3 regions of the Micromonospora sp. CV4 genome follow, and region 1 is predicted to be linked to each of the others. Evidence: riboswitches for the same ligand, from Rfam matches in the RefSeq annotation. Region 1 holds a riboswitch; each other region holds the start of a gene.
The links. Region 1 has a riboswitch for S-adenosylmethionine ahead of thrC (threonine synthase). Riboswitches for the same ligand answer to the same signal wherever they lie in the genome.

Region 1 (4,273 bases):
GGAACCCGAGCCGGTCGTTGATCGCCACCATGTAGCTGTTGCTGGCCGCGTTGAAGGTGTCGATCACGCGTACCGCCGGCTCGTGCGTGAGCAGGTGGTGCAGGTTCTCCGCCTTGGCGATGAGGCCGAGCCGGTGCCCACGGTGGGCCGGGTCGACGATGGTGATCTGCTGGAAGGCGTGCCAGTCGGCGGACGCGCTCACATCCAGCAGGGTCCAGGCGGCCAGCCGACCGGACGCCTCGTGCCGCATCCCGAGGTGGTAGCGCCGCCGACCGCGGGCGTCCAGGGCCCGCTCGTTGCCACGGATGCGCTCGGCGTCCACCTGCTCCGGTTCCCACTGCACGTCACCCATGGGGGCATCCATGAGCAGCCGGCCGTCCAGGTAGGCGATGTCCGCCACGTACTCCTGCGGGGTGGAGCCCTGCCAGCAGACGGATCGATAGCCCTCCGCCCGCGGCCGGGCCTCGGCGAGCGCCGCGCGCAGGGCGATCCGGTCGATCTCGCCGACGTCGAGGCGGCGACGCACCTCGGCCAACGCGGGCTGGGCTCCGGTCGCGGCGGCGAACGCGTCTCCCGCCGCTGATCGCGGCGGCCCGTCGGGCAGCGCCGAGACGGTCATCGCGACGACCCGCTTGCGGCCGTGCTCGCGGAGCAGGCGTACCCCGTACTCGTGCAGTGCGCGACCGACGCCTCGGCGCCGCAGCGCGGGATGCACCGTCAGCTCGGCGGTGGCGTTGTCGGTGTTGTCGAGCTGCGGCAGGTCCAGCTGGAGGTAGCCGGCCGGAGCGCCGTCCAGCCGGGCCAGCGCCCAGAGCGATTCGGTACCGGGCATCGGCGTGTGGAACAGCGCGTCGAACCGTTGCCGGCAGAAGGGCGGGAAGTCCGGCAGGTCGACCTCGTTGGCCGCCGCGCCGATCCGGTACGCCTCGTCGACCGCAACGCGGTCGGCGCCGTCGAACGACGCGATGGTGATGGTCATGCCGCTGAGCGTGCACCCCGGAAAAGCGATCAGGCCAGCGAATTTTCGCTGGCCTGATCGGACGTGGTCGGGAGGGACACTCGCACAACGCCTCCGGCGTTGGGTCGCAAGAACTTCAAAAGTCTCCGGCGAAATGCCCTCCCGCACGGAGCATCTTGCGCCGTCCGGTTCCTGCCGTCAAGTCCAGAGCGGCGGGTTTTCCACACTCACAGCTAAAACCCAGTTACCCGGCGGATCGGCCCGGTCCCCCATCCGGGCGATCCACCATCCCCCACTCACCGGACGCAACCGCCCGAACCACGCAAGCCCCAGCGCGTGATCCACTCCGTGTCGCCGATGTTGCGGCTTCCAGGTCGCCTGATACCGCCAGGTCGGCGACACGGAGTCGATCACGCCCGCACATAGCCGGTGCGGATGACGTCAGCCGAGCAGGCCGGCGTCCCGGGCGGCGCGGAGGGAAGGCTTGATGTGGTGGGTCGGACCGACCTGGTGGGCCACCGCGTCGATGGTCTTCAGGCCCTCCCCGGTGTTGAAGACGACGGTTTCCGCCGTCGGGTCGAGCCGACCGGACTCGACCAGCTTGCGCAGCACCGCCACGGTCACCCCACCGGCGGTTTCCGCGAAGACCCCGGTGGTACGCGCCAACTGTCGGATGCCGGCGCGGATCTCGTCGTCGTCGGCGTACTCCATCCAGCCGTCGGTGCGGCGGACCGCCTCCAAGGCGTAGAGGCCGGCGGCCGGGTCGCCGATGTTGAGCGACTTGGCGATGCCGGTGGGCTTGACCGGGGTGATCGTGTCGGTGTCGGCGTGCAGGGCGGTGGCGATCGGGTTGCAGCCGGCAGACTGGGCGCCGAAGACCTTCCAACCGCCGGCCGGCGCCTCGACCAGACCGATCTCGACCAGTTCGGAGAACGCCTTGTCGATCTTGGTCAGCAGCTCGCCGCTGGCCATCGGGATGACCACCTGGGCCGGGATCCGCCAGCCGAGCTGCTCGGCCACCTCGTAGCCGAGCGTCTTGGAGCCCTCGGCGTAGTACGGCCGGACGTTGACGTTGACGAACGCCGTGTCCTCGAACTCGTCGGTCTCCACCAGCTCCCCGCAGAGCCGGTTCACATCGTCGTACGAGCCGTCGATGGCGACCAGCTCGCCGCCGTAGACGGCGGTGGTGATGACCTTGCCCTGCTCCAGGTCGCTGGGGATGAAGACCACCGAGGGCACCCCGGCGCGGGCGGCGTGCGCGGCCACCGAGTTGGCCAGATTGCCGGTGGAGGCGCAGGCGAACCGGGTGAAGCCGAGCGCCTTCGCGGCGGTGAGCGCCACCGAGACCACCCGGTCCTTGAACGAGTGGGTCGGGTTGGCGCTGTCGTCCTTGACCCAGAGCGGCGCGGTGATGCCCAGCTCGGCGGCGAGGTTGGGGGCCGCCACCAGCGGGGTGAGCCCCGGGTCGAGGGTGACCCGGGTGGCCGGGTCCTGACCGGCGGGCAGCAGCGCGGCGTACCGCCAGATGCTGTTCGGGCCGGACTCGATCTGCGCACGGGTGACGGTGGCCAGGGCGGCCGTGTCGTAGTCGACCTCCAGCGGGCCGAAACACTCGTAGCAGGCGTGCTGGGCGGCGAGCGGGTAACGCGCCGAGCAGGCACGGCAGACCAGTGCGCGGGCGGGGCTGGCGGAGGTGTCGATGCCGGAGGCGGCGAGCGTCGACGTCATGTCGAGGGTCCTCTCATCTTTCCCCGCATCGCACGGTGCGGCGGGGACGGAATTGGCACCTGCCCCGCGGGTCGCTCAGCGGTGAGCGCGCGGGGTGGTTGCCGGGGCGTCGTCGGGCCGTATCCCTCAGCCCCTCTGGATGAGGTATTCAGTTGTGCCGTCGAGTCTAGGCAAAGCCGGGCGCAGCCTCCAGCGCAGATCCCAGTGAGTGGGTCAGCGGGCGCGCACCACCGCGACGGGGTCGATCACCGCGACGGGGTCGGTGACGGCGTTCGCCTGGTACGCGGAGGCGGTGCGGGGCCGGGTGACGAGGTTCGCGGCGACCAGGGCGGCGATGGTGATCGCGGCACCGACCAGCTCGACCGGCTCCGGCCGGTAGCCGCGGGCGATCTGCACCGCGAAGGTGGTCACCGGGACCAGGTTCATGAACAGCGCGGCGTTGGCGGCGCCGAGCCGCTGCACGCCGGTGTTCCAGGCCAGCACCGCGACCACGGCGCCCAGGATCACGACGTACGCCAGCTGCGGCGCAACCGCCACCAGGTCGGCGGCGCCCGGAGCGTGCTGCCAGCCGATTCCGTCGGCGAGCACGCTCGCGGCGAGCATGGCGGCCGTGCCGGCGAGCGCGGTGAGGGTGGTGTACCGCAGCGGAGACCAACCGCCGAACCGGCCGGCGCCGTGGGTGTAGATGCCCCAGCCGAGCACCGCGCCGATCATCATCAGACCGCCGAGACCGAACTGACCGACGCCGGCCAGGCTGCCGCGCGTGATCACCAGCCCGACGCCGAGGAGCGCGACCAGCGAGAGGGCCAGCAGGAGCGGCTTCGGCCGTACGCCGTCCCGGACCCAGCGGACCAGCTGGGTGATGACGGGGGTGGTCGCCACGAAGAGGGCGATCTGCTGCGGTGCGGCGTGCTCCAGCGCCAGGTTGGTGAGCACGTTGAAGCCGGCGAAGCCGACCACGCCGAGCACCGCCACCTCGACCGCCCGGCCGCCGAGCCGCAGCGCGCCGACGCCCTCGCGGAGCAGCAGGATGCCGACCAGGATGACGGCGGCCAGCAGGTAGCGCGCGGTGGTCAGGTTGAGCGGATCGACCCGGGGAAGCGCACTGGCCAGGATCGGGAACATCACTCCCCAGCTGAGCACAGCCAGTAGCGGGTAGGCGGCGGCGCGGGATCGCATCGGCAGCTCCTATGTTCGAGTATCGTCGAACCAACGACACCGACCCTAGGAGGATGTTCGACGATTGTCGAACAAGGGTTACACTGCTCACATGGAGCCGCACGAACCCGACCTGGCCGCCGTACCGGTCACCGCCGTGCTGGCCGCACTCGCCGACGACGTGCGGTTGCAGATCGTGCGGGCGCTCGCCGAGGGCGGCGAGCACGCCTGCGGCACCTTCGAATTCGGAGTCTCCAAGGCGACCCGCAGCCACCACCTCAAGGTGCTGCGCGAGGCCGGCCTGACCCGCACCCGCGCCGCCGGCACCAGCCGCTACGTCCGGCTCCGCCGCGACGAGCTGGACCACCTCTACCCCGGCCTGCTGGACGCGGTTCTCACCCCCCGCCCGCCGGCCTGACGCCACACCAC
Region 2 (4,273 bases), on a different contig from region 1:
GGGTGACGTTGCGCAGCACGCTCATGTGGGGAAAGAGGTTGAACTGCTGGAAGACCATGCCCACCCGCTGCCGCAGCGCGTCCGGGTCGTCGCGCAGCACGCTGCGCCCGTCGAGCAGCACGTCGCCGCGGTCCGGCTCGATCAGACGGTTGATGGTGCGCAGCAGAGTGGACTTGCCCGACCCGGACGGCCCTATCACGCAGGCTGTCGCGCCGCGTGGCACGGTCAGGTCGACGCCGCGCAGCACCCGGTTCGGTCCGAAGGCCAGGTGCACGTCGCGGACGTCGAGGCTGACCGAGGTCGTCGTGCTGGCGGTCATCGCCGGTCCCCTTCCGTCGCGGCAGAGAGCGCCGGCACGGTGTCGTCGTCCTCGTCGATCGGCGTGGTGGCCGGCCGGCCGTGGCGCAGCCGCCGGTCGATCCAGTTGACCGCGTGCGTCAGCGGAACGGTCAGCGCCAGGTAGCAGAGCCCGGCCAGCAGCAGCGCGGACTCGTTGCCGGTGGTGGCCGCGTAGTCCTGCCCGATCCGGAACAGCTCCCGCTGGCTCGCCACCAACCCGAGGAAGTAGACGAGGCTGGAATCCTTGATCAGCGCGATGAGCTGATTCACCCAGGCCGGCAGCACCCGCCGGATGCCCTGCGGAATGATCACCATCCGCATCGCCTCGGACCAGGAGAAGCCGAGCGCCCGCGCGCCCTCCAGCTGCGCGGCCTCCACCGACTGGATGCCGGAGCGGAAGATCTCCCCGATGTACGCCGCCGCGATCAGCGACAGCGCCAGAATGCCCAACGGGTAGGGGTCCGGTCCCCAGACCTGCATGCCCAGCGGCGCGAGCCCGACGCCGATCAGCAGGATCGTCGCTGCGGCCGGCAGTCCGCGGAACACATCGGTGTAGACGCGCGCCGGCCAGCGCAGCCACCGGCTGCGGGAGATGCCGGCGACGGCCAGGAGCAGGCCCAGCACCGAGCCGAGCAGGGCGGCGGAGACCGCCAGGATCAGCGTGTTGGGCAACCCGACGGTCAGCATCTCGGGTAGCGCCTCGCGCATCGCGTCCCAGTCGAAGAACGTCTCCCACAGGGTGCTCAACGGATCCATCGGTCGCCTCTCCTACCGCCCCGCTCGCTCGTCACCGGATGTCTCAGGACGCAGCCGACGCCGACGCCGACGCCGACGCCGACGCCGACGGTGCGGCCGGCACGGTCACCGTGCCGCTGCCCGGCTTGAAGTCCGCCGGTACCGGTCGGCCCGGGTAGTACTGCGCCTGCAACCGGCTCCAGGTGCCGTCCGCGATGACCTCGTCGAGGCCCTTGTTCAGCGCCTCCCGCAGCTTGTCGCTGCCCTTGGCGACGGCGTACGCGGTCGGCGCCGGGCTGAGCTGCTTGGCCGCCACGGTGATCTTGCCGTTGCTGTCGGTGGCCGACTTCTCGCCGATCTCGGCCGGGGCGATCCACGCGTCGGCGGTGCCCGCCTTGAGCTGGTTGATCGCGCCGTTGTAGTCCGGCACCCGGACCGGGTCGAGCCGCTCGCCGGTGGCGTAGTCGTCCTGCACGGTCCCCTGTACGACCACGACCCGCTTGCCGGCGAGCTGGTCGAAGCCGGTGATCGGTGAGCCGGCCGGCACGTCCAGGCCGAAGTAGCCGAAGTCGTAGCCGTTGCCGAAGTCGACCGTCTTCTTCCGCGCCTCAGTGATGGTGATCGAGGAGCTGCCGACGTCGAACTTGTGGTTGTTGACCTGGGAGAGCAGCGCGGAGAAGTCGGTGCCGACGAACTCGACCTTCAGGCCGAGCTTGCCGGCGACCGCGGTCAGCAGATCGTTGTCGAAGCCGGTGAACGTGCCGTCCTTGAGGTACACGTTCGGCGGCGCGTCGGTCAACGTGCCGGCGCGCAGCACGCCCGGCTGCGCCAGGCCGTACGGATTGCCGGCGGTGTCGGACGAGGCGTCGTCGCCGCAGCCGGTGAGAGCGGTGGCGGCCAGAATGGCGGCCGCGCCGAGGGCCGCAGCGCGGGTCAGGGCAGGAAGGATTCGCACAGGTGTCTCCGAAGGTTGCACAGCGGCGGGCACAGACGTGCGCCGCCGACGGTGCGCCCGGTCAGGGGCGTACCGCTGGGAATGGGTTCGAAAAGGGGTGCGCTAGGACGCGGCGCGGCCGGGACAGGCGGCGCTGCACACCCGCATCATGTCCACGTGCCGCCGCCGGGTCAGTGCCGGTGGTGGCCAGCCGGTGCGGGAATCCGCGGCGTCGGCCGATGGGGTGCTGCTGCTGAGGATGCGCATGGTTCTCCCGGGTCTGTGCTGACCTGGGTGCCAGGCCACGCTTGCACCGACGTCGTGCCGGTGCCTGGTCTTCACCCGGGGCACCCCACCGCGGAGGAGGGTTGCCGGCCAGCGAGCCGGGGCTTCGCGCTGGCGCTCATGACCTGCGCCGAGGCTAGCAGCCCGGGGAGGTGGATCGTCCAGTCGTTATGACCACGCTCACCGTCCGCGACGGGCGTCCGGCCGGCAGTCAGCTGGCGTGCACGTGCGGCCGGCGGCCGGGGTCGGGTTCCTGGCGGCGCAGGATCTCCCGGGTGATGGGGGCGATCTCGCCCTGGCCGAACGCCAGGTAGCGCAGGAAGTTGCCGGCCGGGTTGCCCTCGGTCCACTCGAAGTAGATGTGCGGGCACCGCCCCGCCCGGTCACGGATCTCCAGCAGCAGGGCGGCCACCGCGCTGGGCACCGAGGAGCTGGTCAGGCTGAGCACCGGGTACCGGTCGTGCTGCACGCTGCCGCGGATCAGCAGCTCGGTCTCGAAGTCCGACGGATCGGTGACCGTCACCTCGACGAAGATCACCGCGCTGTCGGCCGGGAAGTCGTTGTCCGCGATGGTCTGGGCGAGCTTGTCGCGGTACTCCGCGCGGTCCCGGGTGGCCGGCTCGTGTGCGATGAGGCGGATGCGACGCCCGCCGCACTCGTCGATCAGCCGGGTGGCCTCGTCGTCCAGCTCCACCCGGTCGACCCGGAGCTCGAAGGCCCGCATCAGCCGGGACAGCAGCGACACCACGATGATCCCGCCGATGAAGCAGGCCGCGATCTTCACGCCGTCGGGACGTTCCACCACGTTCGCCGCGGTGGTGTAGAGAAAAGCCGTCGCGATGATCCCGAACGCGACCGTCCGGCCGCGCTGGCGCCGCCGCCGCGCCGCGAGGGTCACCGCCGTCGCCGCCGACGTGATCAACACGAGGACCCCGGTGGCGTACGCGCCGCCCTGCGCGTCCACGCTCGCCCCGAAGGCGACAGTGATCAGGAACGCCACGGCGGTGAAGACCAGCACCAGCGGCCGGACGGCCCGGGCCCAGGTCGGGGCCATGCCGTAGCGGGGCAGGTAGCGGGGTACGAGGTTGAGCAGCCCGGCCATCGCCGAGGCCCCCGCGAACCAGAGGATGCCGATGGTGGACAGGTCGTAGACCGTGCCGAACACCTCACCGAGGTACTCGTGCGCCAGGTAGGCCAGCGCCCGGCCGTTCGCGGGCCCACCCGGCTCGAACGCCTCCGGCGGAATCAGGACGGTGGTGGTCACGCTGCTGGTGACCAGGAAGACACTCATGATCACGGCCGCGGTGGTGAGCAGCCGACGTGCGCCCCGGATGCGGCCCAGCGGACGGTCCTCCGAGTCCTGCCGATCGCCGCGGATGTGCGGCATCACCGCCACCCCGGTCTCGAAGCCGGACAGGCCCAGCGCCAACTTCGGGAACACCAGCAGCGAGAACCCGATCACCAGCAGGGGATCGCCGTGGCTGGTGGTCAGCGCGGTGGTCCAGTCCGCGACCGCGCTCGGGTGCGTCACCACCCGCCACAGGCCGACGGCGATCACCACCGCGTTCAGCGTCAGGTAGACCGCGACCAGGACGATGGCGATCCCGATCGCCTCACCGAACCCCTTGAGGAACACCGCGCCCAGCAGCGCCACCAACAGCAGCGTCACCAGGACCTCGTGTCCCTTGAGTCCGCTGGGCCAGAACGGGTTCTCGTCGATGTGCGCGGTGGCGTCGGCCGCGGAGAGGGTGATGGTGATGATGAAGTCGGTGGCCGCGAAGCCGAGCAGCACCAGCACGAACAGCTTGCCCGGCCAGTAGCTCAGCAGGCGTACCAGCATCGCGATCGAGCCCTCGCCGTGCGGGCTCTCCACCGCCACCCGCCGGTAGACCGGTAGCGCGCCCAGCAGCGTCACCAGCACCAGCACCAGGGTCGCCACCGGCGAGAGCGCGCCGGCGGCCAGCGCGGCGATGCCCGGCT
Region 3 (4,273 bases), on a different contig from region 1:
TTCGCCGGGGCCAGCGTGGCCATCGTCATCCAGGCGGCGGCCACGGCGGTGCTGATCGTGACGCTGAGTCCGTCGACCCAGAACCTGGAGATTCCCCGCTTCGTCGACGCGTTCCTCGGCGGTGGGGTCGCGCTGCTGGTGACGGCGGTGCTGCTGCCGCTGAACCCGCTCCGGGTGATCAATCGCGCCGCCCGGCCGGCGCTGGACCTGCTCGCCGCCCAGCTCGACGCCACGGCCGACGGGCTGCGCAACCGGGACCGCGCCACGGTCCAGCAGGCGCTGGAACGGCTGCGGAACAACAAGGAGGAGCTGGCCACCCTGGCCGAGGCGATCGAGGGTGCGAAGGAGACCGCCACCCTCTCCCCGGCCCGATGGCACCGGCGCGACGAGCTGACCCACTACGCGGAGGCGGCGGACCCGATCGACCGGGCGATGCGCAACACCGGCACGTTGATCCGCCGGTCCGTCACGCTGATCGAGGACGAGGAACCGGTGCCGGATCCCATGCCGGACGCGATGAACCACCTCGCCGAGTCGGTCCGGTTGCTCAAGCACGAGTTCGCCGTGGGGGAGGAGCCGGAGAAGGCCCGCGAAAGGGCGCTGCGGGCGGTCAGCGAGGCCGGTCGGGCGTACGGCGCCGGGGTCGGCTTCTCGGGCAGTGTGGTGGTCGCCCAGATCCGCACCACGGCGAGTGACCTGCTGGTGGCCTCCGGGATCGAGCAGGAGGAGGCGAACCGGTGCATCCGCACCTCCTTCGGGGAGCAGGAGCGGCCGATCGGTGAGCCGGCCGAGCCGGGCGATGCGCCGAAACCCCCCACCGCCCCACCGGTCGGCTGACCACGCCGCCCGCCGTCCCGGCTCAGCCGTTGCGCCGGCCGTCCCCGGCTCGGCCGCTGCGCCGGCCGTCCCGGCTCAGCCCAGCGTGGCGAGGGCGGCGAGCAGCCGGTCCACCTGAGCGGAGGTGCTGCCCAGGCCGATGCTGGCGCGCAGCGCGGTGGGCGGCAGGTCCCGCCGGCCGGTGCGCCCCGCGGCCTCGGTCAGCAGCCGCCGAGCCAGCGGGTGGGCGCAGAACAGGCCGTCCCGTACGCCGATCCGGTGATCGACGGCCAGCCGGGCGGCCACCTCGGCCGAGTCCCACCCGGCGACCACGAACGAGACGATGCCGACGCGGGGCGCGTCCGGGCCGAAGGTGCGCAGCTCCACCACGTGCGGCAGGGCCGCGATACCGGCCCGCAGCCGGCCCAGCAGCTCCTGCTCGGTGGCGGCCAGCGCCGCCCGGTCCGCCCCGGCCAGCGCCTCGCACACCGCGGCCAGCGCCACCGCGCCGAGCAGGTTCGGCGTGCCGCCCTCGTGCCGGGCCGGGCCGGTCACCCAGGTCACGTCGTGCGTGGCCGGCCCGACGTGGCTGGTGGCGCCACCACCGGCCAGGTACGGCGCAGCGGCGTCCAGCCAGTCGGCCCGGCCGACCAGCACGCCCGCGCCGAACGGCGCGTACAGCTTGTGGCCGGAGACGGCCAGGTAGTCCACGTCGAGCGCGAGCACGTCGACCGGGACGTGCGGGGCGAGCTGGGCGGCGTCGAGGACGATCCGTGCCCCGTGCCGGTGGGCCACCCGGGCCAGCTCGGCGACCGGCCAGCGCTCACCGGTCACGTTGCTCGCCCCGGTCACCGCGACCAGCACCGGCAGTGCCGCGTTGCTGTCCCGGCGCAGCTCGGTGAGGGCGGCGGCGAGAGCGCGTACCGCCTCGGCGGGATCGGTGGGCACCGGCAGCCGTACCGAGCCGCGTGGCCAGGGCAGCAGGTTGGCGTGGTGCTCGCCCGCGAAGGTGACCACCGTCGTGCCGGCGGGCACCGCCCGCGCCAGCAGGTTGAGCGCGTCCGTCGTGTTGCGGGTGAAGATCACGTGGTCGTCGGCGCGCGCGCCGAAGAAGTCGCCCACCGTCTGCCGGGCCCGCTCGTAGGCCAGCGTGCAGCGCCGGGACAGCGCTCCCGCGCCGCGGTGCACGCTCGCGTACCAGGGCAGCAGCTCGGCCACCGCGTCGGCGGCGGCCCGCGCGCACGGCGCGCTGGCCGCGTAGTCCAGGTTGATCTCGCCCGGTACGCCGAGCACGTCGAGCGGCCGCGACGGTGCCGGCGCGGGCGCGCTGACGGGCCGGGTGGGCAGCGAGGGTACGAGGGTGACGGACACGCCGGAACCTCCGGGGTCAGGGACCCCGGGTGCGATGTCCGGACGGGGTCCGCGCTTGCCCAGCACGCCGATCGGGCTGGGCCCGGTCATCACCCGGGGCACCCCACCGCGAACTCGACGAGGGTTGCCGGCCAGCAAGCCGGGGCTTGACGCTGGCGCTCGTGACCTGTCGGCAGCATAGCGGCTGCCAATGGGCCCGGACCAGCCGGCGGCGGATGGCTACGCTGACCGCATGGCCGACACCCCGCCCGGTGCACCCCTGCCGTCGCCGCCCGCGTCCGCAGCCCCGTCCACCGGCGAGGCGCCCCGGATGCCGCTACGCCGCCTGGGCTGGCGGCGGTTCCTGGTGCTCGCCGGGGTGGTGCTGTTCATCGCCGGGTGCGCGGTGTTCATGGTCTTCACGCTCGGCCAGTCGCTCGGCGTACGGGCACTGCTGATCGGGGTGGTCGCCGCCATCCTGCCGGTGCCGGTGCTGGTCGCCTGCTTCCTCTGGCTGGACCGGTACGAGCCGGAGCCGCTGAAGTATCTGATCTTCTGTTTCGCCTGGGGGGCGTTCGTCTCCACCGCCGCCTCGCTCACCGTGAACGAGTTCGCCGCCGGCCGGTTCGCCGACTGGGGGCTGCCGGCCGCGCTGACCGGGGTGCTGGTGGCGCCGTTCATCGAGGAGCTGACCAAGGCCCTCGGCCCGATCCTGCTGCTGGTGTTCCGTCGCCGGGAGTGGTCCGGGATCACCGACGGCCTGGTCTACTGCGGGCTCTCCGCGGTCGGGTTCGCCATGGTGGAGAACATCCTCTACCTGGGCGGGTACGGCTACGCGACCGGCGCCGACCGGTACGGCCCGGCGACGGGCACCCAGCAGGTCATCGCCATCTTCATCGTCCGGATCCTGCTGTTCGGGTTCGCCCATCCGCTGTTCACCTCGATGACCGGTGTGGGGCTCGGTGTCGCGGCCCGTACCGCCGACCGGCGCGTACGGGTGCTCGCCCCGGTCGCCGGTCTGCTGCTGGCGATGATGCTGCACGGCACCTGGAACCTGCTGCCGACGCTCACCCAGGCCACCGGCGAGGCGCTGATCATGCTGTACGGCTTCCTGGGCCTGATGGTGCCGATCTTCTTCGGAATGGTGGGGCTGGCGGTGTGGCTGCGCGCGTGGGAGGGCCGGCTCACCGAGCGGACGTTGCCGGACTACGTGCGCGCCGGCTGGCTGAGCCCGCCCGAGGTGGCCGCGTTGAGCAGCCTCGGTCGCCGGCACGCGGCCCGTAGTTGGGCACGCCGGGTGGCCGGGGACGCCGGGGTGCGGGCGATGCGCGGGTACCAGTTCGCAGCGACCCGGCTGGCCCTGCTGCGCGACGGGTCGCTGCGCGGTCTGGACCGCAAGCCCGCCGACCGGGAACGGACGGCCTTCGAGGAGCGGCAGCTGCTGGAGGCGATCACCGCGTACCGGTCGTTCTTCGTGGGGCGGGACCCGCAGGCCCCGGCCGGGGTCTGGGACGGCAGCCGCTACCACCTGCGCTTCCCGGACGGCTCGCAGCGTCCGGTGGCCGCGCCGGAGGAGCCGGTGGTGCCGATCCCGGTGGTGCTGGCCGCGCCGCAACCTCCGGTGGGATACGCCCCGCAGGGCTGGTACGGCCCTCCGCCGGGGGCGCCCTGGCCGCCCCGCCACCAGTGACGGCCGGCGGCGGCTCAGGTCATCAGGGTGGTGAGGAAGTCACCGAGGCCCTGGGCCATCGCCATCAGCGCGGCCCCGATCGCCTTGAACATCTGCGCGGCGCCGTCCGGCCGGAATGCCATGAAGTAGATCAGGAACGCGACGCTGCCCCAGGCCAACAGCTTCTTCACGAATACCGGCATCGTCCCTCCCCAGGGCCACGGTCGCCGGATGGCTTCCCTTCGTGCGGCCTGGCAAACGGTGCGCGGTGGGGCGCGGTGGCCGGGGGAGGCGCGTCAGAGGTAGAGGCCGGTGGAGTCGTTCTCGATCCGTTCGGCGGCCACGGCGTGCACGTCCCGCTCCCGCAGCAGCACGTACCCGCGGCCGTGCAGCTCGACCTCGGAGCGGTCGTCCGGGTCGAAGAGCACCCGGTCGCCG

Region 2: another riboswitch for S-adenosylmethionine. It lies ahead of EAD98_RS13230 (ABC transporter substrate-binding protein); the one in region 1 lies ahead of thrC (threonine synthase).
Region 3: another riboswitch for S-adenosylmethionine. It lies ahead of EAD98_RS08600 (aminotransferase class V-fold PLP-dependent enzyme); the one in region 1 lies ahead of thrC (threonine synthase).

What each region holds. Positions count from the first base shown of each region.
Region 1 is NZ_RCVI01000365.1:4,723-8,995, reverse strand. Features, by position in the region: gene EAD98_RS25785 (GNAT family N-acetyltransferase) at 1-979, opposite strand, end outside; gene thrC (threonine synthase) at 1,400-2,686, opposite strand; SAM riboswitch class I at 2,697-2,832, opposite strand; gene EAD98_RS25775 (DMT family transporter) at 2,900-3,865, opposite strand; gene EAD98_RS25770 (helix-turn-helix transcriptional regulator) at 3,957-4,262, shown strand.
Region 2 is NZ_RCVI01000249.1:45,243-49,515, reverse strand. Features, by position in the region: gene EAD98_RS13240 (amino acid ABC transporter ATP-binding protein) at 1-319, opposite strand, end outside; gene EAD98_RS13235 (amino acid ABC transporter permease) at 316-1,095, opposite strand; gene EAD98_RS13230 (ABC transporter substrate-binding protein) at 1,139-2,029, opposite strand; SAM riboswitch class IV at 2,308-2,419, opposite strand; gene EAD98_RS13225 (amino acid transporter) at 2,505-4,273, opposite strand, start outside.
Region 3 is NZ_RCVI01000216.1:12,249-16,521, forward strand. Features, by position in the region: gene EAD98_RS08595 (aromatic acid exporter family protein) at 1-837, shown strand, start outside; gene EAD98_RS08600 (aminotransferase class V-fold PLP-dependent enzyme) at 913-2,187, opposite strand; SAM riboswitch class IV at 2,234-2,354, opposite strand; gene EAD98_RS08605 (PrsW family intramembrane metalloprotease) at 2,378-3,856, shown strand; gene EAD98_RS31220 (hypothetical protein) at 3,871-4,038, opposite strand; gene EAD98_RS08610 (co-chaperone GroES) at 4,132-4,273, opposite strand, start outside.